Regions from separate parts of the Streptosporangium sp. LJ11 genome, predicted to be linked through region 2. Evidence: riboswitches for the same ligand, from Rfam matches in the RefSeq annotation. Region 2 holds a riboswitch; the other holds the start of a gene.

Region 1 (4,405 bases), on a different contig from region 2:
ACCTGGAGAGGGACACCGAGCAGACCGGGGCGCTCTCCTCCGCGGTGCTGGCCCTCAGCCGCCGGATGACGAGCATGGCCGGCAAGGGCACCTTCGAGGAGACGTTGATCTCCGGCACCAACGGCTACGCGGCGTTCTACGCCGCCGGACCCAAGATCGTCCTCACAGTCCTGGCGCGCCCGGGGACCAACCTCGGGCTGCTCCGGCTGGAGGGCCGCAAGACGGCGGCCAGACTGGCCGCCGCCGGTTCGCGCACATCGATACCCCAGTGATCGGAGACAGCAATGGGCAACATGGACATCTCGCTCAAGGAGATGATGGCGATCGACGGTGCCGTCGGCGCGGTCGTCGTCGACTACAACAGCGGGATGGCGCTGGGCGCGCTCGGCGGGTCCAAGGACCTCGACCTCCAGATCGCGGCCGCGGGTAACACCGAGGTCGTCAAGGCCAAGATGCGGACCATGGAGTCGCTCGGCCTCAAGGACGGCATCGAGGACATCCTCATCACGCTCGGCACGCAGTACCACGTGATCCGCCCGATCGCCGGCCGGAGCGGCAAAGGGCTGTTCCTCTACCTGGCTCTCGACCGGAACCGGGCCAACCTCGCGCTCGCGCGGCACACCCTGCGCGGCATCGAGGAGAAGCTCGAAGTCTGATCCTCCGGTGCGGTCCGCGCCCCGGGAGGCACGGACCGCACCGGAGTCCTCTCAGCGTCCTCCCGGAGTCCTCCCGGAGCCCTCCCGGAGCCCTTTCGGAGCGTTCCCGGAGGACTCCGGAGGGCGGCGGCTCCGGCTCAGCCCTTCCCCGCGCCGATCTCGGCGGCGCGGGCACCGGCGACGGCCACGCCGGCCGGGGCGTGCCAGGAGGCGGACTCGACCATGACCTTGGGCTTGCCGGTCCACGGCCGCACCGCGGCGCTCACCGGCTGGGTCTGCACGCCTATCCCCAGTTCCTGGGCCTTGGCGAAGACGACCGTCGGAGGCTTGGCCGGGCTGGTGTCCCTGCGGCTCCAGGCACCGGTGGAGAACGCGACGGGGTGGTTCTTTATCCCCGTACCGTCACCCCACTTGGTGACCACGTACTTGATGTCGATGTGGCCCATCCCGCCGTTGCCGTCCACGCCGAGCGTGCTGGCGTTGAACGTTCCACCGGTCAGGTCGGCGAAGGTCTTGGCGTCGATGTCGATCATGATGCCCTGGTTCGAGGGGGAACCGGGGCCGCGGTCGCCGACGAAGAACTTGGCCTTCTTGCCCTTGTAGATGAGGTAACCCTCGGTGAGCAGGGGCCAGCTCGGGCTGGCGATCATGCCCTTCTGCATCGGCCGGCCGCTGGCGGGCAGACCGGTGTCACCGGCCCGGCCGGAGGAGTCGTCCCAGAAGTAGGAGGCCGTGGTCGCGCCCTGGAGGAGGACGGACTCGGCGCTGGCCTTCGCCACCCCGACCTCGGGGTCGGCGGTGGCGGCGAAACAGGTGGATGCGGGCAGCGCCACCGCGACACCGGTGGCGGCGAGGACGCTCGCGCCGACCAGAGCGGCGGCGGCGAGGCGGCTTCCGCGGGGCTTGTTCTTCTGCCAGGTGAACTTGCTCAGGCCGTTCTTGTGCAAACCAAGGAAGGGGCGCATGGAGAAAAGGCTCTTTCGCGAGGGAACGGGGCAGCCACGTGCGACACACCGAAGGGGTGCACTGGCGGGGACGCGCTCGTCGGAAAAGGGGGCGTAGCCGGAATCTCAGGCAATCGCTACGCGGAGCACGATCTGGAAGGTGCCGCGATCAGGCGCGGCGAGAAGGTCCGGGGGGAACGGGGGATGTCGGCGGAAGGGGGGAAAAGTTCAGGTGGTCGGCACGGACAAGGGCTGCACCGACGTGGTAACGCGGTGATCCATGAGGGGATCTCCTCTCCATCTCGTCTACCGGGTTAGCTGACGGGTTCGGGCGGTGGAGTTGCCCTACCGCCGCGTGGTCGCGGCGGATTCACCCCGGAAAAGTGGTTCCCCGGCTCCGGGGCCCCTGCGGGCCCTCGGGATTCGACGTCGGCCGGCCGCTCCCTCTTGTGAAGGGCAGGTCGCCTACCGATGACTGTGGACACTACCCACCAAAACCGGACAAAGCAAAGCAAACACCATGAAAACCCCAGAAGATCTACCTACAAGGTTCAAGGAAGCCTCATCGATCGCCCCGTCAGGCCAACACCCGTCCTACCAGCACGGATGTCTCCCCCATCTCGGTGTCCAGCCCCGAAACCCCGTCCCGGGCCCCGTTCCAGGGCCCCGCGCCCGGAGATCCACGCGGCGGAACGCCGCCTCGCGAGCCCTCCCCAGGCCGGCCGATCCCTTTCCGTAAAGGTTCACTCAAGGGGAGCCCGCCCCGCGGGTCGTCCCCGGCCGACCGGTCCCGCCCGGCCCCGCTCAGTCCCACCAGAACGACCAGGCGTTCCTGCCCTTGATCTGCTCGGCGTAGTCGATGAGGTTCCCCGCCCCCTGGATGATGCTGTCGGGACAGAACGTCCAGTGCTCCGCGGCGACGTGCAGGGCGTGCTCGGAGGTGGTCGGGGGCGCGGCGACGCTGAGGTCGAGGGTGTTGAAACCCATGCCGACCACCCGCACCCCGAACCTGTCCTCCCAGCTGCGCACGACGGCCGCGAGCGGGACCATCCACTCGTTGTGGTTGAGGGCGCCCTGCCAGCCCATGACGGCGAGGGCGTCGGCCCCGCGCTCGACCGCGACGAGCCCGAGCGGGGTCCTGCGCTCGGCCACCAGCCCGGCGTACCAGTCGGCGACCACGCCGGGGTCTGCGGCGAGCCTGCCCGGGGGGGCCGGGCCGGGGCACTCGGGTCCGAAGGGCTCGAGCAGTTCGAGCTGGTCGAGGTTGGCCTTGGCGATCCAGTCGGACCACACCTCGGCCATGAACGCGGCGGCGTGGTAGTTGTCGATCTGACCGGCCGTGTCCGGGGCGATCTGGCCGGCCGACCAGGGCTGGACGGAGTCCTCCAGCAGCACCGGCCACAGGCCCGACCGCTCGTGCTGGGCCCTCAGCCGCGCCCAGTACTCGCCGGAGACCGCCACCTCGCTGAGCCAGAACGCCGGACGGCGACGGACGGCGAGCTGGGCGTAACCGGGGTCGGGCCACACCACGTCCCCCGGCGGCAGCTCCACCGAGAGCCTCCTGCCCCTGCCCCCGCCGGTCCCGTCGCCGCCCTCGCTCCCGTCGGCTCCGTCGGCTCCATCGGCGAACAGCTGGCCCAGAACTGGCGGAAGTCGCTCACTCTCACAATCGCTCATCTCTACCGATCCGATCCTGACCACGGACCAATTTTGGCCTGTCAACCATCCCGAGGGACAGTTCTGCCCTGGTCCAGGCAAAAATTATCGGTAGTGGGGAGAAACGGAACCGGGTGGGTGCCCGTCCTCCACCGTCCGTCCGGCCGGCCAGGCGCGGTTTGTTGTGCAGTGCAGAACGTTGTGCTGCAAAGTGGCCGCAGGGCGGGGTACTCGCCTACCTTGACCAGGTATTCGATTGCCGGATCACATTGGGAAGCCGCGATGAGTGAGCCCGCTCCGGAACGCAACCGGTCGGCCTCGCTCCGACGCGCCCTCGCCGTCCTCGCGCACGTACGCGACCACGCGGGTGCGGGCCACGGCCTGTCGCTCACCCGGCTCGCCGAGGCGCTCGACCTGTCCAAGAGCACGGTGCTCCGGTTGACCGCCCCGCTCATCGAGGCCAGGCTCCTGGAGCGCGACCGCAGGAGCGGCGCATACCGGCTGGGCAGCGGCGCCCTGCACCTCGGGCAGGCCTACCTGTCCACCCTCGACCTGCGGACGGTGGCCGCCGAGGAGTCGCACCGCCTGATGGCGGAGACCAGGGAGACCGTCCACCTCGTGGTCTACGATCCGCCCGACGTGGTCTACATCGACAAGGTCGAGAACGAGACCAACGTGCGCATGGCCTCGCGCATCGGCAGCCGCAACCCCGTCTACCGCACCGCCGTGGGCAAGGCGATCCTCGCCTGGCAGCCGGAGGAGGCCGTCGAGGAGATCGTGGCCGCCGGGATGCCGCACGTCACCCGGTACACCATCACCGACGCCGCGCGCCTGCGCGCCGAGCTGGGCCGGATCCGGCAGCGGGGCTACTCGGTCGACGACCGCGAGAACGAGCCCGAGGTGCGCTGCGTCGCGGCGCCGATCTTCAACCACAACGACGTCGCCACCTCGGCGATCTCCATCTCGGGCCTCACCTCCCGGATCACCGCCGCGCGGGTGCGAGACCTGGGTCCCCTGGTGGCCGAGACGGCCCTGCGCATCTCCAGAAAGCTCGGGTCGACCCGATGACCGACGAAGCCCGCCCGCCGACTCCCTAAGGACCCGTTTTCCATGACTGATCTGGTAACGCTCGGTGAGAGCATGGCGCTG
Region 2 (4,405 bases):
CCTCATTCTCGCCTCCGCCCGCAACGTCGCCCAGGCGCACTCCGCGCTCAAGGGCGGCGAGTGGAAGCGCTCGAAGTACACCGGCGTGGAGCTCGACGAGAAGGTCGTCGCGATCCTCGGCCTCGGCAAGATCGGCCAGCTGGTCGCGCAGCGCCTCCAGCCGTTCGGCGTCGAGCTGATCGCCTACGACCCCTACCTGCAGCCGGCCCGCGCCGCGCAGATGGGCGTCCGGCTGGTCTCGCTGGAGGAGGCGCTGAGTGAGGCCGACTTCATCACCGTGCACCTGCCCAAGTCCAAGGAGACCATCGGTCTCATCGGTGACAGGGAGCTCCACACGGTCAAGCCGAACGTCCGCCTCATCAACGTCGCCCGCGGCGGCATCATCGACGAGAACGCCCTCTACTCCGCGATCAAGGAAGGTCGCGTCGCCGGCGCCGGCATCGACGTGTTCCCGAAGGAGCCGGTCACCGACAGCCCGCTCTTCGAGCTCGACCAGGTCGTCGTCACCCCGCACCTGGGCGCCTCCACCCACGAGGCCCAGGAGAAGGCCGGCACCCAGGTCGCGCGCAGCGTGAAGCTCGCGCTCGCCGGGGAGTTCGTGCCGGACGCGGTCAACGTCCAGGGCGGCGCCGTCGCCGAGGACGTCAAGCCGGGCCTGCCGCTGGCCGAGAAGCTCGGCCGGGTGTTCACCGCCCTCGCGGGCGAGGTCGCCACCAAGCTCGACGTCGAGGTGCGCGGTGAGATCGCCTCCCACGACGTCCGGGTACTGGAGCTGGCCGCGCTCAAGGGCGTCTTCACCGACGTGGTCGAGGACTTGGTCACCTACGTCAACGCCCCCCTGCTGGCCAAGGACCGCGGCGTGTCGGTCGAGCTGATCACCAGCTCCGACAGCCCCGACTGGCGCAACGTCGTGACGGTCCGGGGCGTCCTCGCCGACGGCCGCGCGGTCTCGGTCTCCGGCACCCTGGCCGGGCCGAGGCAGATCACGAAGATCGTCGAGGTCAACGGCTACCAGATGGAGATCGAGCCGACCGACCACCTGTCGTTCTTCACCTACACCGACCGCCCCGGCATCGTCGGCGTGGTCGGCCGCATTCTCGGCGACCACTCGATCAACATCGCCTCGATGCAGGTGGCCCGTGACGCCAAGGGCGGCAAGGCGCTCATCGCGCTCACCGTCGACACCGCCATCCCGGCCGAGGTGATCGACCAGATTGGTTCGGAGATCGGCGCCGACAGCGGCCGCTCGGTCGACCTGGCCGACTAGCCGTACCGCCGACGTGGCCGCCGCCCCGGGGACCGGGGCGGCGGCCACGTCTCGTCTCAGCATGTGAGAAGTGCGTACGCCGGGCGAGACGGTTTTCCCGCGGACGGGTAACCTGGAGTCAAATGCGCCAGGTTCTCGTAATTCCTACCTGCCGCGGCGAGGCCTGACAGGGGCAGGCCGGCGACTCGCCGCGGTGTCGTGGCGCATGCCGGCCCCAAGCCCCCGCCGCCGGTCCGTGATCCGGACCCGCGACATCAGGCCTGGTCGGAGTCCCGACCGGAGTCTCGACCACCTTCCTTGCCGGCATGCGACCGAGACGAGATTCGCCATGTACGACATGTATCCCTGGAACCGTCCCGAGGAGACCGAGGACGAGGCCATCGACGCGCTCCAGACCGCTCTGGACCGCAGGGACAACGGCGGTGCTCCCACCCGCTGAACCCGTTCTCTCCACCGCCGGGGTCTCCACGGCCTCCCAGCGGTGATCCGCCGGCGTGTCTCATCCGTCGGTCACGGCTTCGGTCGCGAGCTCGACCCGCTTGGCCAGCTGAACCCCCTGCGGGTCGGGACGCACCGCGCCGACGAAGGATTCGCGACGCCAGGAGTCGAGTTTCTCCTCCTTGACCACGTCGCCGGTCCGCGGGGCGTGAACCATGTAGCCGGGCTTTGTGATCATGCCGACGTGGCCGAGGCCACTGAAGAAGGCCAGGTCACCGGGCTTGAGATTCTCCCAGGTGATCTTTTTGGAGAAGGCGGCGTACTGGTCGTTGGTGACGCGGGGGAGCTTGATCCCGGCTGCGCCGTAGGCGCGGAGCACCAGGCCGGAGCAGTCGAAGCCGCCGTTGCCGGTGCCGCCCCAGACGTAGGGCGTTCCGCGCTTGGACATGGCCCACTTCACGGCTTTCTGCCAGGCGGGCTTGACGGCCGTGGCCTTCAGCGCGTCCTTCAGCGCGGGGGTGTTGAGCGCGGCGGGCCCGGGGGCGGGGGGCGGTGATGCGGCCAGGGCGGCGGTCGAGGTCGCGCACACCGCGGCGCCGGCGACGATCATGGAGGCGGAGATGGACAGGACACGGGGGAGAACTGTGCCGGACAGGGTGATTCCTTCCATAAGGCCGGCCGGGTGAGCTGTCGGGCTCGGGCGTGGAGGCCGCCCTACGGCGCGAGAACGCGCTGATTCGCCCCAAGGAATCCACCTGATGACGGCCGGGAACGCGCTCCGGGGGAGGAGCGGGGTGCCCGGGGTCCGGTAGATCCCGTAAAGAGTGGTTCCCCGGCTCCGTGCGGGCCCGGTAAGGGGATGGCCCGTACGGATTAGGCATTGACGTGAATGGGAGGACCATAACGAAACCTCTCGAAACGGTCAATACCAAGCAAAGATGGACAAAACGATCAGAGGCCTCGTCGGGCGGATGTGTCCGGAGGATGAGACCGGTGTTCGATCACCGAGACGGACCGGTAAGGTGCCTGCATGGATTCGCGTAACATTCGCCTGGCGGTCATCCCCGGGGACGGAATCGGAGTCGAGGTCGTCACCGAGGGGCTGAAGGTCCTCGAAGCGGTCGGCACGAAGGTGGAGACCACCACCTACGACCTCGGTGCCAAGCGCTACCACGAGACCGGCGAGACCCTGCCCGATCCGGTCCTCGACGAACTGCGCGGATACGACGCGATCCTGCTCGGCGCGGTCGGCGACCCCAGCGTGCCCCCGGGCGTCCTGGAGCGCGACCTGCTGCTCAAGCTCCGCTTCCAGCTCGACCACTACGTGAACCTCCGCCCGGTCAAGCTCTTCCCCGGCGTCGAGACGCCGCTGGGCAAGGCCCGTCCCGAGGACATCGACATGGTCGTCGTCCGCGAGGGCACCGAGGGCCCGTACGCCGGTGCGGGCGGCGTCATGCGCCGGGGCACGCCGCACGAGATCGCCACCCAGGAGTCGCTGAACACCGCCCACGGCGTCGAGCGCGTCGTGCGCTACGCCTTCGACAAGGCGCTGGGCCGCCCCCGCAGGAAGCTGACGCTGGTCCACAAGACCAACGTGCTCACCTACGCCGGCGACCTCTGGGCCCGCACCTTCGACCGTGTCGGCCTGGAGTATCCCGACGTCCAGACCGACTACTGTCACGTCGACGCGGCCTCGATGTTCTTCGTCAGCCAGCCGGAGCGCTTCGACGTGATCGTCACCGACAACCTCTTCGGCGACATCCTCACCGACATCGGCGCGGCGATCGCCGGTGGCATCGGCCTGGCGGCCAGCGGCAACGTCAACCCCGACCGCACCGCGCCGAGCATGTTCGAGCCGGTCCACGGCAGCGCCCCCGACATCGCGGGCCAGGGCAAGGCCGACCCGACCGCCACGATCCTGTCGGTCGCCATGCTCCTCGACCACCTGGGCATGGCCGCCGAGGCCGCCAGGGTCGAGCGGGCCGTCGCCGACGACCTGGCCGAGCGGCCGGCCGGCCGGGCCGGCCGGACCACCCACGAGATCGGCGACGACATCACCGCCCGAGTAGCCGGCTGAGGAAGCCGCCCTCCTCGACCCCGACGCGCCTGGCGGCTCACCCGAGCCGCCAGGTGCGTTTTTGTTTCTCCAGCACTGCCGGTTTTCGGCATAGATGGAGTAGTTTCCCGTTACCCGGTCCGACGCAGAATGGACCCAAGGGTAAGCCAGACACCAAGAGAAGGATCCGTGCGATGACCACCGCTCAGAAGCTCAGCTTCGACGTGCAGCTCTCCGACCACGCTCGCACCGCGGCAGAGCGCGAGCAGGTACTGGCGAGCCCGGGGTTCGGTCAGGTCTTCACCGACCACATGATCTCGATCGACTACACCGAGGGACGGGGCTGGCACGACGCCAGGCTCATGCCGTACGGCCCGCTCACCCTCGACCCCGCGACGTCGGTCTTCCACTACGCGCAGGAGCTTTTCGAGGGGCTCAAGGCCTACCGCCAGGAGAACGGCACGATCGTGACCTTCCGGCCCGAGGCCAACGCCGCGCGCTTCAACACCTCCGCGGCGCGGATGGCCATGCCCGAGCTGCCCGAGGAGACGTTCGTCGAGTCGCTGGAGCTGCTCGTGCAGACCGACCGCGAGTGGGTGCCGACCACGCCGGGACACAGCCTCTACCTGCGTCCTTTCATGATC

Evidence for each region. Region 2 has a riboswitch for cyclic di-AMP ahead of ACTOQ3_RS18280 (C40 family peptidase). Riboswitches for the same ligand answer to the same signal wherever they lie in the genome.
Region 1: it holds a riboswitch for cyclic di-AMP, as region 2 does, so the genes downstream of both, ACTOQ3_RS01155 (hypothetical protein) here and ACTOQ3_RS18280 (C40 family peptidase) in region 2, are expected to answer to the same signal.

Annotation. Positions count from the first base shown of each region.
Region 1 covers NZ_JBPXMB010000001.1:237,385-241,789, forward strand. Annotated here, with positions in the region: gene ACTOQ3_RS01145 (roadblock/LC7 domain-containing protein) at 1-272, shown strand, start outside; gene ACTOQ3_RS01150 (hypothetical protein) at 285-656, shown strand; gene ACTOQ3_RS01155 (hypothetical protein) at 794-1,621, opposite strand; cyclic di-AMP (ydaO/yuaA leader) riboswitch at 1,889-2,039, opposite strand; gene ACTOQ3_RS01160 (DUF4253 domain-containing protein) at 2,405-3,277, opposite strand; gene ACTOQ3_RS01165 (IclR family transcriptional regulator) at 3,539-4,324, shown strand; gene ACTOQ3_RS01170 (sugar kinase) at 4,367-4,405, shown strand, end outside.
Region 2 covers NZ_JBPXMB010000011.1:199,146-203,550, forward strand. Annotated here, with positions in the region: gene serA (phosphoglycerate dehydrogenase) at 1-1,267, shown strand, start outside; gene ACTOQ3_RS18280 (C40 family peptidase) at 1,767-2,375, opposite strand; cyclic di-AMP (ydaO/yuaA leader) riboswitch at 2,363-2,595, opposite strand; gene ACTOQ3_RS18285 (3-isopropylmalate dehydrogenase) at 2,736-3,782, shown strand; gene ACTOQ3_RS18290 (branched-chain amino acid aminotransferase) at 3,956-4,405, shown strand, end outside.